2 linked regions of the Solitalea lacus genome follow. The protein of the gene in region 1 binds, or shares a complex with, the protein of each later gene. Links are inferred from orthologs where the notes say so. Each region holds a gene or a part of one and is shown on either strand. Other genes may lie near its edges. The genes, in order: L2B55_RS02940 and lpdA.

Region 1 (6,101 bases):
TTTTTACCCATTTTAAAGAAAACGAAATCTCCTTCTTTTAAATCTTCTTTATCTACAGGCCTTACATTTTTGTAAATATCTCTAGATGAGGCACCTCCCAAAAACGTATTGTATACAGCATCGTACACTTTGTTCACAAAACGAGAACAATCAATCCCATTTCTCGTGTTTCCTCCAAAACGATAAGGGGTACCCAACCAGTCGTAAATAAAGTCGAATAACTTTGTATTTGCTTTTGAAGCTAAACTAAATCCGAACAGTTGTGAATAGTACAGATATCCTAACGAATCAGGGTCTGAAACTTCTTTTTGTTGTTCAGGTTTTGATGAAAACAAATCCTTTATTGCTTTCGACTGCGCACTCACTGCATTGGCCGAAATAACGAAAACTAATAAGAGTAGTATTTTTTTCATGCCATCCAGATTAATCGTTTCAAAACTAAAATTTATTACTCGTTACTTCAAGTTATAAGTTAAAACCGTGCCGAAACAGGCGGTAACTTACCGTAGCACTTTTTACGATGCTCAACCATAAAAGTTACATATTTATTACATTTTCAACAGCTTGGTTTCGCTTTACAACTTTGCTATAAACGAGCCCTTATTTTAAAATATTATCTAAGTAATGCAGATAAAGGTATTCACATTTACATTTTACTTTTTTATTGATACATTTGCAATCGCAAAAATTAAAAGCTGATAAACTTTAAGAATGAGTTCTATAGCAATCACTAAAGAAACTTATCTGCAATGGTACGAGCAAATGTACCTGATGAGAAAGTTTGAAGAACGTTCTGGTCAACTATACGGCCAGCAAAAAATCAGAGGATTTTGTCACTTATACATAGGTCAGGAAGCCGTAGCCGCAGGGGCTTTGTCAGCTACTTTACCGAAGGATGGGTTTATTACCGCCTACCGTGACCATGCTTTAGCTTTAGGCAAGGGGGTTTCAGCACGCGAGTGTATGGCTGAATTGTATGGTAAAGAAACCGGTTGTTCAAAAGGGAAAGGTGGATCAATGCACTTTTTCTCTAAAGAGCATAATTTTTACGGAGGACATGGGATTGTTGGAGGACAGATTCCTTTAGGAGCGGGGATTGCCTTTGCTTCTCAATATAAAGGAGATGATGCGGTTTGTTTATGTTTTATGGGAGACGGAGCGGTTCGTCAGGGAGCGCTTAACGAGACCTTTAACATGGCTATGATTTGGAATATTCCGGTAATCTTTATCTGCGAAAACAACGGTTATGCTATGGGAACTTCAGTGCAACGCACTACCAACATGCCTGATATTTACAAAATAGGCTTAGGTTTTGACATGCCTTCTGAACCAGTTGACGGCATGAGCTGTGAAGCAGTTCACGAAGCTATTGATCGTGCTGTTCAACGTGCACGCGCAGGAGAAGGACCTTCATTCCTTGAAATCCGCACTTATCGTTACAAAGGCCATTCAATGTCAGATCCGGCTAAGTACCGTACTAAAGAAGAGGTAGAAGAATACAAAGCAAAAGATCCGGTTGAGCAGGTAAAAAATACTATTCTTACCAACAAATATGCTGATGAAGCATGGTTTGAAGAAATTGAAGCTAAAGTGAAAGAGATTGTTGAAGATTCGGTAAAATTTGCAGAAGAATCAAACTATCCTGACCCATCTGAGCTTTACAAAGATGTTTACGTTCAGGAAGACTACCCATACGTTATGGACTAATTAATTACAAGTTAAGGGTTATGAAGAAATCATAACCCTTAACTTGTAACTCGCAATAAGAAATTTTGAGTTATGGGTGCTGAGCGAAGGGGGCTTACCATTCGTAACTCTTACTTTATAAGCACAACACAACAACTATTCTAATTAAAAGAAATATGGCTGAAGTAGTACGCATGCCAAAAATGAGCGATACCATGACCGAAGGGGTTTTGGCAAAATGGCATAAAAAAGTTGGTGACAAGGTGAAAGCTGGCGATGTAGTTGCCGAAGTAGAAACTGACAAAGCTACCATGGATTTTGAATCGTTTCAAGAAGGCACCTTATTATACATTGGTGTAGAAGAAGGCCAAGCAGTCCCGGTTGATGCTGTTATTGCCGTTTTGGGTGCAGAAGGTGAAGATTATAAATCAGCTTTAGAAGCTGGAGGTGGAAATGGTTCAGCAAACGCAACCGCCTCTGTTACCCCAGCTGCAACAACTCCTGCACCAGCCGCAGTTCAAAGCAGTACCCCAACTGTAACGCCAGAATCTTTAGGAGCTACTGTAATTCGAATGCCTTTATTGAGTGACACTATGACGGAGGGTGTTATCAATAAATGGTATAAGCAAGTGGGAGATACGATTAAATCTGATGATACCATTGCAGACGTAGAAACCGACAAAGCCACAATGGAAGTAACTGCGTATGCAGAAGGAACATTATTATATGTTGGCGTAAAAGAGGGTGAAGCTGCTAAGGTTAACGATATTATCGCAATTGTTGGCAAGCCAGGAACTGATGTTGCACCGTTATTGCAAGCAGCTCCTGCCGGAACAGCCTCAAAAACTGAGACAACACAGACTATCACTACACAAACATCTGCGCCAAAAGAAACAGCAACTTCTGCATCAACAGATGGAAGGGTAAAAGCTTCTCCTTTAGCTCGTAAAATTGCCCAGGACAAAGGAATTGATCTTTCTCAAGTTAAAGGAAGTGCAGAAGGCGGCCGTATTGTTAAAAAAGATATTGAAAGCTTCTCTCCAACTGCAGCACCTGCTCAAGCTAAGGTTGCCGCTACTACCGGCACACCAGCTTCAGTTTCTGCTCCAGCAGTATACGGACAAGAAAGCTTTACAGAGGTTCCGGTAACACAAATGCGCAAAACCATTGCTCGTCGTTTATCAGAAAGCTTATTTACCGCACCACATTTTTACCTTACCATGTCAATTGATATGGATCAAGCAATTGAAGCGCGTAAACGAATCAATGAGCTAGGAACTGTTAAAGTTTCGTTTAACGATATTGTATTGAAAGCTGTAGCAGTTGCATTGAAAAAACACCCTAAAGTAAACTCAAGTTGGTTAGGCGACAAGATCCGTTACAACAACCATGTGAACATTGGAGTAGCAGTAGCTGTTGAAGATGGCTTATTAGTTCCAGTAGTTCGTTTTGCTGACACTAAATCGCTTTCAACTATTTCTGCAGAAGTAAAAGAATATGCTCAAAAAGCAAAAGATAAAAAATTACAACCAGCAGATTGGGAGGGTTCTACCTTTACAATTTCTAACTTGGGTATGTATGGTATTGACCAGTTCACAGCTATTATCAATCCACCTGATGCTTGTATTTTAGCAGTTGGAGGGATTAGTCAGGTACCAGTTGTTAAGAACGGTCAAGTTATTCCAGGTAATGTAATGAAAGTCACTTTATCTTGTGACCACCGCGTTGTAGATGGAGCTACAGGGTCTGAATTCTTGCAAACCCTTAAAGGTTTATTAGAAGAACCGCTTCGTTTATTAGTGTAAAGAAAAAAAGTTTGATACATAAAAAATACCTCGTTAATAATTATAACGAGGTATTTTTTTAATAGAGTTTATTAGTCTATAGCAATTCTGAAAGAGTTTCTAGTTTCATCCCACGAGAACCTTTTACTAATATGTTGGCATTTTCAACAGGGTGGGTTCTTAAATATGATGCAGCCTCTTCTGTTGTTTCAAAAAACTTAAATTCTGAAGCATCCTTTAGGCCATAAAAATGTTTCCCTACTAAAATAGCATTATTAATACCTTCAGCTTTAAGCTGATTAATAACTTTCAAATGCTCCTCTGAACTATATTCACCGAGTTCAAACATATCAGCCAAAATAGCAAGCTTATTTACCGCCTTATTATGTGCAAAATTGCTTATCGCTGCAGCCATACTGCTTGGATTAGCATTATAGAAATCGCAGATCAGGGAATTCTTGGCTGTCTTTAATGCTTGTGACCGATTATTCTTAGGATAATAACTTTCTACTCCGGCTTTAATCTGATCGGAAGTTAAACCAAAGTAGTGACCTATGCAGATAGCTGCCAGCACATTCTCAAAATTATAGCCGCCAACCAAGTTACTTTTAACAGTTTGCCACTCATTAGCCTCAGCAGTAGACCAGTCTAACGTAACGGTATCTTCACTTAAATTATGCTTACGACCACGAACTGTATTTTCAGCTCCTTCTCCATAATGAACAACACGCTTTAGAGTCGATGCCATTTCCATCAAGTAGTTGTTGTCTTTATTGACAAACGCAAGCCCATTATTTTCAAGAAGATGGTCATACAATTCCTTTTTACCTTTCATAACACCTTCAAAACCACCAAATCCTTCCAAATGCGCTTTTCCAACATTTGTAATTATACCAAATTCCGGATTAGCTATACTTGACAACAATGCAATCTCTCGCTGATGATTTGCACCCATTTCAATTATTGCAAAATCAACACTTCCATCGATTGCCAGAATTGTCAATGGCACACCAATATGATTATTCAGATTACCCACGGTGGCATGCGTTTTGAATTTTTGAGAGAGCACCGAATTAATCAGTTCTTTAGTTGTAGTTTTTCCATTAGTACCAGTGATTCCTAAAAAAGGAATTTTGAGTTGATTGCGATGACACTTCGCAAGTTCCTGTAAAGTACATAAAGCATCCTCAACCAAAATAAAGCGTTCATTTTCTTTATATTCTTTTTCATCAATAATTGCATACACTGCCCCGTTTTCAAGCGCTTGTTTAGCAAATTGATTGGCGTTGAAATTATCTCCCTTTAATGCAAAGAAAATACTGTTTGGAGTTATCTTCCTTGTATCAGTACTGATTACTGGGTACTCCTTATAAAGATTATATATCGACTCTATGTTCATGTTAAATTTTGATGCTAAGATAATCAAATTGAAAATTCGAATATCGATTGAAGCCCCTAATCAATTTTCACAAATTTAAAAAGGCTCCCCGTAATTGGGGAGCCTTCAAATAACTAATATTTATATGATCTTACTTGCTTTTGAAATTAGGACGTTTGGTTTTTCCAACTCCTGGAGCACCTACACGACCCATCGCACAACGGAAACCAACCTCTGCTGAAGATGAATCTTGGTCCATAAAGCGGCGAGCACCTGGAGTTAACCAATAAGCTCTATCATTCCATGATCCTCCTTTATAAACTCTAGAACGGTTATTTACCAATGAGGTCTTACCATATCCATACATTGTAGACTCATCACCGTAGTCACGGACATCATATTTCTTAGTGATCTTCGTTCCGTCAATTAATCTACCTGCAGTATCTGGAACTCTTGGAATACGACCTAAACTATCCTTTTTCGCATAAGCACCTTTACCCTCTTTTTGCTTTACGGTAAACTGGTTACCACGGAATGGGTTTTGATCGCTTATATCTTCAAATGAAAGTGGACGGTACACATCTTGCACCCACTCGTTCACGTTTCCAGCCATACAGAACAATCCGTAGTCATTTGGCATATAGCTCTTAACCGGAGCTGTAATGTCAGCATTATCGTTCAAATAACCAGCAACACCGGTATTATCACCTCTACCACGTTTAAAGTTGGCTAAGAATAAACCTTGAGTTTTACCTTGTGAGCTACGTAAGGTTAAGCCATTCCAAGGATATAATTTTTTCTCTTCAATATTCTCATACTTAACATTTCCCTTTAAAGCTAAAGCGGCATACTCCCACTCAGCTTCTGAAGGTAAACGATATGCTCCTGGCAATAGAATACCATCTGAATAACGAACAGAACGAGTTTTATTAGTTGCGTTTGGATCTAGGTTTTTAACGTTTTTCTTAACTGTACCCTCGTATTGACCTGCATAATAAGCATCAGTATTAAAGCTGTTAGCATCCGTTTGGTTTGGCTCAGCCTTTAAAATACCTTTATTCACCAAAATAGCTTCGTTGGCACGGTCAGTTCTCCAAATACAATATTCGTTTGCCTGACTCCAGCTAACTCCAACCACAGGATAATCAGCAAAAGCAGGATGACGTAAATAGTTATCTACATATGGCTCATTATAAGCCAATGGCTTTCTCCAAACCATTGTATCAGGCAATGCGCGCTCATAAACTTCAGGA
Region 2 (6,106 bases), 3.2 Mb from region 1 along the record:
GGGCATAAGAATCGATTATAATCGACTTTAAAAAATATTCACTTCGCGCTCAAGCGAGACGCCAAATTTTTCATTTACTGATTGGATAATCACTTCTGAAAAGTCATAAATCTCTCTTCCGGTAGCCTCGCCATGATTAACCAATACCAGCGCCTGATTTTTCCATGTTCCGGTATTGCCAATTACTTTACCTTTCCAACCGCATTGTTCAATTAACCAACCGGCAGCAAGTTTTATTTTTCCATTTCCAGCCGGATAATTCACCACTTCTCCGTTTTTGCTTTTCACCGCTTCAAATACCTCTTCAGACACAATTGGGTTTTTAAAGAAACTTCCGGCATTTCCAATAGTAGAAGGATCGGGCAATTTTGACACACGAATATGAGACACAACCTGACTAATATCTTTAATAGTAGGATTATCTATACCACGATTTTTCAATTCGGCTTCAATGGCCCCGTATGATGTATTTAAACTCGGCTTTAATGACAACTTCAAGGTAACAGAGGTGACGATATAACGACCTTTTAATTTGGATTTAAACACACTCTCCCGGTACCCAAACTCACATTCTTCTTTATTGAAAGTTTTAATAGTAAATGTTTCCGTATCAAAAGCATTCAATTCATAAAAAGCGTCTTTCAGTTCAACTCCGTAAGCTCCTATATTTTGGATTGGAGAGGCTCCTACTGACCCGGGAATAAGACTTAAATTTTCAATACCGGCGTAATTATTATTTACACAGTAGTTCACCAAATCATTCCAAACCTCACCTGCACCTGCCTGAACATATACATTGTCTCCATCAATACGAGTAGTTATGCCCTTAATACCCATTTTAATCACCAACCCATTAAAATCATGGGTAAAAAGCATATTGCTACCTCCTCCTAAAAACAACAAAGATTGGTTCACAACCTCCTTATTTTTGAATAGATCAGCTAACTGATCAGCATGCAAAATTTCTACAAAGTTGAGGGCGTTCACTTCAACCCCAAAAGTATTTAAACGTTTAAGAGATTTATTATGATGAATAACCATGAATACGGTGCTTGGATTTTTATTTTCTTGCGAAGGTAAAGCTTAGATTTTGAAAAGAAAATAGTTCACAGACCATAGTTAGCACCAATACATTCAGCACTAAGCTATATCCATGAACTATTTCTTATCAATCCGCCAACGGATTAAATATGCAGTGCTCTGTTTGCAGTTGCTGCAAGAGCTGCTTCTTTAAATGATTCAGTGAATGTTGGGTGAGCATGGCAAATACGACCGATATCTTCAGCAGAAGCACGGAATTCCATTGCCACAACCGCCTCAGCAATCATATCTGCAGCACGAGGACCAATCATATGAACACCTAAAATTTCATCAGTTTGCGCATCAGCCAACACTTTAATTAAACCATCGGTATCCATGCTTGCACGTGCACGGCCACTGGCTTTGAATGGGAATGAACCCGATTTATATTTCACTCCAGCCTCTTTCAGTTCTTCTTCAGTTTTACCAACTGAAGCAACTTCAGGCCAGGTATATACTACGCCAGGAATCAGATTGTAGTTCATATGTGGTTTTTGTCCGGCAATTAATTCAGCAACATATACGCCCTCTTCTTCTGCTTTATGCGCCAACATGGCACCACGCACCACATCACCAATTGCAAAAACACCAGGAACAATGGTTTCCAGATGATCATTTACTGAAATCTTTTTACCACGCTCTTCAACAGCAATTCCAATATTCTCTAAACCTAAACCTTCTGTATAAGCAGTACGACCAACTGCAACCAGGCAGTAATCTCCCTTAACTTCTACAGGCTCACCTTTTGCATTTTCAGCAGTAACAGTTACTTCTTTACCTTTTGCAGCCACTCCGGTAACTTTGTGACTCAATAAAAACTCAAATCCTAAGCCTTTTAATGATCGTTGTAATTGTTTACCCAATTCTTTATCCATAGTTGGGATAATAGAATTCATGTATTCAACCACAGTAACCTTTGCTCCTAAGCGGGCATAAACCGATCCAAGCTCTAATCCAATAACACCGCCACCAATTAAAATCAGGTGCTTAGGAACTTCTTTAAGATTTAAAGCTTCAGTTGAAGTAATAACTCTCTTTTTATCAATTTGGATAAAAGGTAAGGTAGCAGGCTTTGAACCAGTAGCAATAATAGTTTTGTCGGTTTCAATCAATTGCTCTGTACCATCAGCTTTAGTAACCTTAATTGTATTCTTATTAACAAATGAACCATGACCGTTATAAGTGTCAATTTTGTTCTTTTTCATCAAAAATGTAATCCCGTCAGTAGTTTGTTTCACTACCTCGTTCTTACGATTGATCATTTGCTCAATATTTACTTTAAGATTACTCAACTCAATACCATGTGTTTTAAAGGTATGAGACGCATTATGATAATGCTCCGATGAGTCTAACAAAGCTTTTGAAGGGATACATCCCACATTTAAACAAGTACCGCCAAAAGTGTTGTAACGCTCAACCATTGCTGTTTTTAAACCCAATTGAGCGCAACGGATTGCCGCAACATATCCACCCGGTCCGGAACCGATTACTACGACGTCGTATTTCATTTTTATTATTGCTTAAAGATTTAGAGTATTTATAGGATAAATTTTTCGGCCGTAAAAGTATGGAATTGATATTTAGGATAAAACTGGATTTTTGAATACTTAAGAAAAACAAGCTCCTTGTTCAACAAATAAACAATTGATTAGTTTGATTTTACCCTCAAAAAACTTATATTCACGTAACTGGTATCAATTAATAAACCTTTTTTCTATAACCAATCATGGGAAAGGTAAGAAACATACTACAGCTCAAAGGGAATGCGGTTTATACTATTAGCCCTGATGTAACGGTTTACGAAGCACTTGAAGTTTTGGTAGATAAAAACATCGGCGCCTTGGTTGTTGTAACTCAAGAGGATAAACTTGCGGGCATTTTTACCGAACGAGATTACGCCCGTAAAGTGATTCTAAAAGGTCGCTCATCAAAGGAAACACTCATCGGCGAAATTATGACCGAATCTCCTATTCATGTTGCTTCTGATGACACTATCGAACAATGCATGAAATTGATGACCAACAAATTCATTAGGCATTTACTTGTGGTGGACAACGGGCAGCTAGCGGGATTAGTGTCAATTGGCGATGTTGTTAAGTACATTATTGATGAACAAAGGTACATTATAGAAAATCTTGAACACTATATCACCGGGCAAAAATAATCTGAAAGTTTTCCAGATTTTATAAAAATTTCGCAGGGAGGCAAATTGCATGCACAACCCAACCGTACTCACCGTTGTTTTGTGGCCGTTTATGGCATATGCAGTTATTGTCATTCTGCTGGTTTCAATTATTCTACTTCTCTCCTATTTACTGGGGCAACATCATAAAGAGCATGCTACTGCCGAACCCTATGAATCCGGCATAAAGCAAACCGGTCCTGCACGCTTACGTTTTTCAGTACAGTTTTATCTTGTTGCCATGTTGTTTGTCATTTTTGATGTTGAAACCATTTTCATCGTATTATGGGCACTGGTATTTAAAGAATTAGGATGGATTGGCTATTTATCCATCTGTGCCTTCATTGGAATATTAATAGCAGTACTAATATATGAATGGAGCATAGGCGCCCTGGACTTTGGCCCTAATGGCAAGAAAATACTGAAAGCATATAGAAAGAGAAAAGAGTGAATACCCAAATAAACAAACAATGAAGTGGTGGCTTACAAAGGCTGATGATCCTACCGGCAAAAGCAGCGGGGAAAGTTCGATGGTAGAAACCATCCAACAAAGTGTGCTGCTTACCACCGTACAGGACCTTGTGGCTTGGGGCCGCAAAAACTCTATGTGGCCGTTTCACTTTGGTTTATCGTGCTGCTTTGTTGAAATGGCGACCAGTATTACCAGTAAGTATGATGTAGCCCGCTTTGGTGCCGAAGTAATCAGAGGAACCCCTCGTGAAGCTGATGTCATGGTAATTGCGGGCACAGTCTTCATTAAAATGGCCCCTATTATTAAGCGATTGCATGAACAAATGATGGAGCCTCGCTGGGTAATCTCCATGGGATCTTGTGCTAATTCGGGCGGTATGTATGATATTTACAGTGTTGTTCAGGGAGTTGATAAATTTTTACCTGTAGACGTTTATGTTCCGGGCTGTCCACCACGCCCTGATGCTTTTATGCAGGGACTGGTTCTTTTAAGTCAATCCGTTGGCAAAGAAAGGCGGCCTCTTAGCTGGGTAATAGGTGAGCAAGGAGTTATTAAACCCAACAAACCGTCAATGAAAGATTTGAAGCGTGACGAAAGAAACCAAATGATTGACTTTCGAACACCTGATAAAGTATAATTTTTATAAAAAATCTATGTTGAGAATACAGAAACACTATTTACGCAACTATTCATTTCTACTTAAACCCTTATTACTGCTATTACTAATCATAAGCAGTTGCAGTCCTCTTATTGCCTCTTATAATGAACATGTTTATCGAGAACTGACTTCATTAAAAGTTGAGACCAATGCCTTGATTGGCAAAGCAACCAATGACTATACAAACCCTGAAACTGAAATTGAACAGCTCGACAAAGACCTGCAAAAGCTTCATGAATACATAAAAGGCCTGCCTAAAAACGCTGAAACAACAAAAATGATGGATATTATGATTAATGGAGATGGTCGCTGGGAGGGAATTAAAAAGGTATGGAAATCATCAGGAAAATTGAGCAAAGCTGCTACAGGCGAGTTTCAGGCTGAAATAGCCGAAGGCTTTAACGACATGCTTCAGTTGGAATCAAGAAAAATTAAATAATTACCAACATAAAATCATATGCCTGAATTTCAAAATATATTAACCGAATTAAAAAAAGACATCATTGAGCTGGCAAAGCTCACATTTAAAAACTATAAAAACGAAGCGGAAACGGATGTTAGAGAGTTTTTGACAAATTCAGAAGAAAAACTGAAACGATGGACCCAATTGTTGGCAAAGAAAGAACTTACTCAAGAAGAATTTGCCACCTTGACTAAAGGGCTAAAAGATAGCGCCGAAATGAAATTACTAAAGCAAGCCGGATTAACCAAAATTAGACTAGATGAATTCAAGGGCTCATTAATAAATCTAATTAACGACACCGTTTTTAATTTCTTATGATGAAACGATGATATGAACGCAACCCAAAAGTTGGTAGAGGAACTGACACTAAAATTTGGTGATTCAGTTTTAACCCAACAGCAAACCGCTGATGAGGTTACCACTTTTTGGGTTGATGATAAACAACTTCTTGTCATTTTAGCCTACCTTAAAGACTTAAGTCCCCAACCTTTCCCAATGCTTTATGACTTGTTCGCTATCGACGAGCGATCAAGAGCGGATCATAAAACATATCCTTCAAAAGAATTTACGATAGTTTATCACCTATTTTCCTTTGTCCGAAACGAATTCGTCCGCCTTAAAATTGCCACTAAAGGTGAATTTCCAACAGTCGCGACCCTCACCCGTCTGTGGCCATCCGCCGCTTGGTACGAACGGGAAGTTTATGATATGTTCGGAATTCATTTCGAAGGCCACCCCCATCTACAACGGATACTTATGCCCTTAACCTGGCAGGGACATCCGCTCCGCAAAGAGCACCCTGCCAGGGCTACAGAAATGGGCCCCTTTAAGCTGTGGGATGAAAAAGTAGACATCGAACAAGGCATGCTGCAATTTAAACCTGAACAATGGGGCATGCAGCGCCAATCAGACGACACTGACTTTATGTTTCTAAACATTGGACCTCAACACCCTGGAACCCATGGAGTTTTACGAATTATTTTACAATTAGACGGAGAGGATATTGTTGATGCGGTGCCAGACATTGGTTTTCATCATCGTGGTGCCGAAAAAATGGGAGAAAGGCAATCATGGCATACATACATCCCTTACACCGACCGAATTGATTACCTGGGTGGTGTAATGAACAACCTGGCCTATTTGCTGGCAGTAGAGAAACTGGCAGGCATTGATGTTCCGGAAAGAGCCAAGGTAATACGGGTGATGATGTGCGAGCTTTTTCGTATTGCCAGCCATTTAGTTTGGTATGGC

The links.
Region 2: the proteins of L2B55_RS02940 (region 1) and lpdA are in contact, whole or in part, in a crystal structure (PDB 1EBD), measured with the Geobacillus stearothermophilus proteins. The link is inferred for Solitalea lacus from one-to-one orthologs. Residues at the interface, in WP_033016211.1 of Geobacillus stearothermophilus: Ile130, Ala131, Met132, Pro133, Arg136, Arg140, Glu141, Asn155, Arg157; in WP_049624544.1 of Geobacillus stearothermophilus: Pro340, Ser341, Asp344, Tyr345, Arg403, Asp406, Val408, Glu431, Ala432, Gly433, Asp438.

The regions. Positions count from the first base shown.
Region 1 is NZ_CP091740.1:688,784-694,884, reverse strand. Bases 1,327-4,176 are described here. They hold L2B55_RS02940 (pyruvate dehydrogenase complex dihydrolipoamide acetyltransferase), read left to right. Parts: upstream 1,327-1,862; coding sequence 1,863-3,491; downstream 3,492-4,176. Other genes in these bases: L2B55_RS02935 (UDP-N-acetylmuramoyl-tripeptide--D-alanyl-D-alanine ligase), read right to left, coding at 3,568-4,176; pdhA (pyruvate dehydrogenase (acetyl-transferring) E1 component subunit alpha), read left to right, coding at 1,327-1,707. Also shown: L2B55_RS02950 (C40 family peptidase), read right to left, coding at 1-413; more of pdhA, read left to right, coding at 712-1,326; more of L2B55_RS02935, read right to left, coding at 4,177-4,869; L2B55_RS02930 (SUMF1/EgtB/PvdO family nonheme iron enzyme), read right to left, coding at 5,000-6,101.
Region 2 is NZ_CP091740.1:3,869,690-3,875,795, forward strand. What follows is about bases 387-3,241. They hold lpdA (dihydrolipoyl dehydrogenase), read right to left. Parts: upstream 2,589-3,241; coding sequence 1,185-2,588; downstream 387-1,184. Other genes in these bases: murB (UDP-N-acetylmuramate dehydrogenase), read right to left, coding at 387-1,041; L2B55_RS16715 (CBS domain-containing protein), read left to right, coding at 2,807-3,241. Also shown: more of murB, read right to left, coding at 28-386; more of L2B55_RS16715, read left to right, coding at 3,242-3,244; L2B55_RS16720 (NADH-quinone oxidoreductase subunit A), read left to right, coding at 3,294-3,713; NADH-quinone oxidoreductase subunit NuoB, read left to right, coding at 3,733-4,371; L2B55_RS16730 (hypothetical protein), read left to right, coding at 4,388-4,831; L2B55_RS16735 (hypothetical protein), read left to right, coding at 4,850-5,173; nuoC (NADH-quinone oxidoreductase subunit C/D), read left to right, coding at 5,186-6,106. UniProt on the Escherichia coli protein: Lipoamide dehydrogenase is a component of the glycine cleavage system as well as of the alpha-ketoacid dehydrogenase complexes.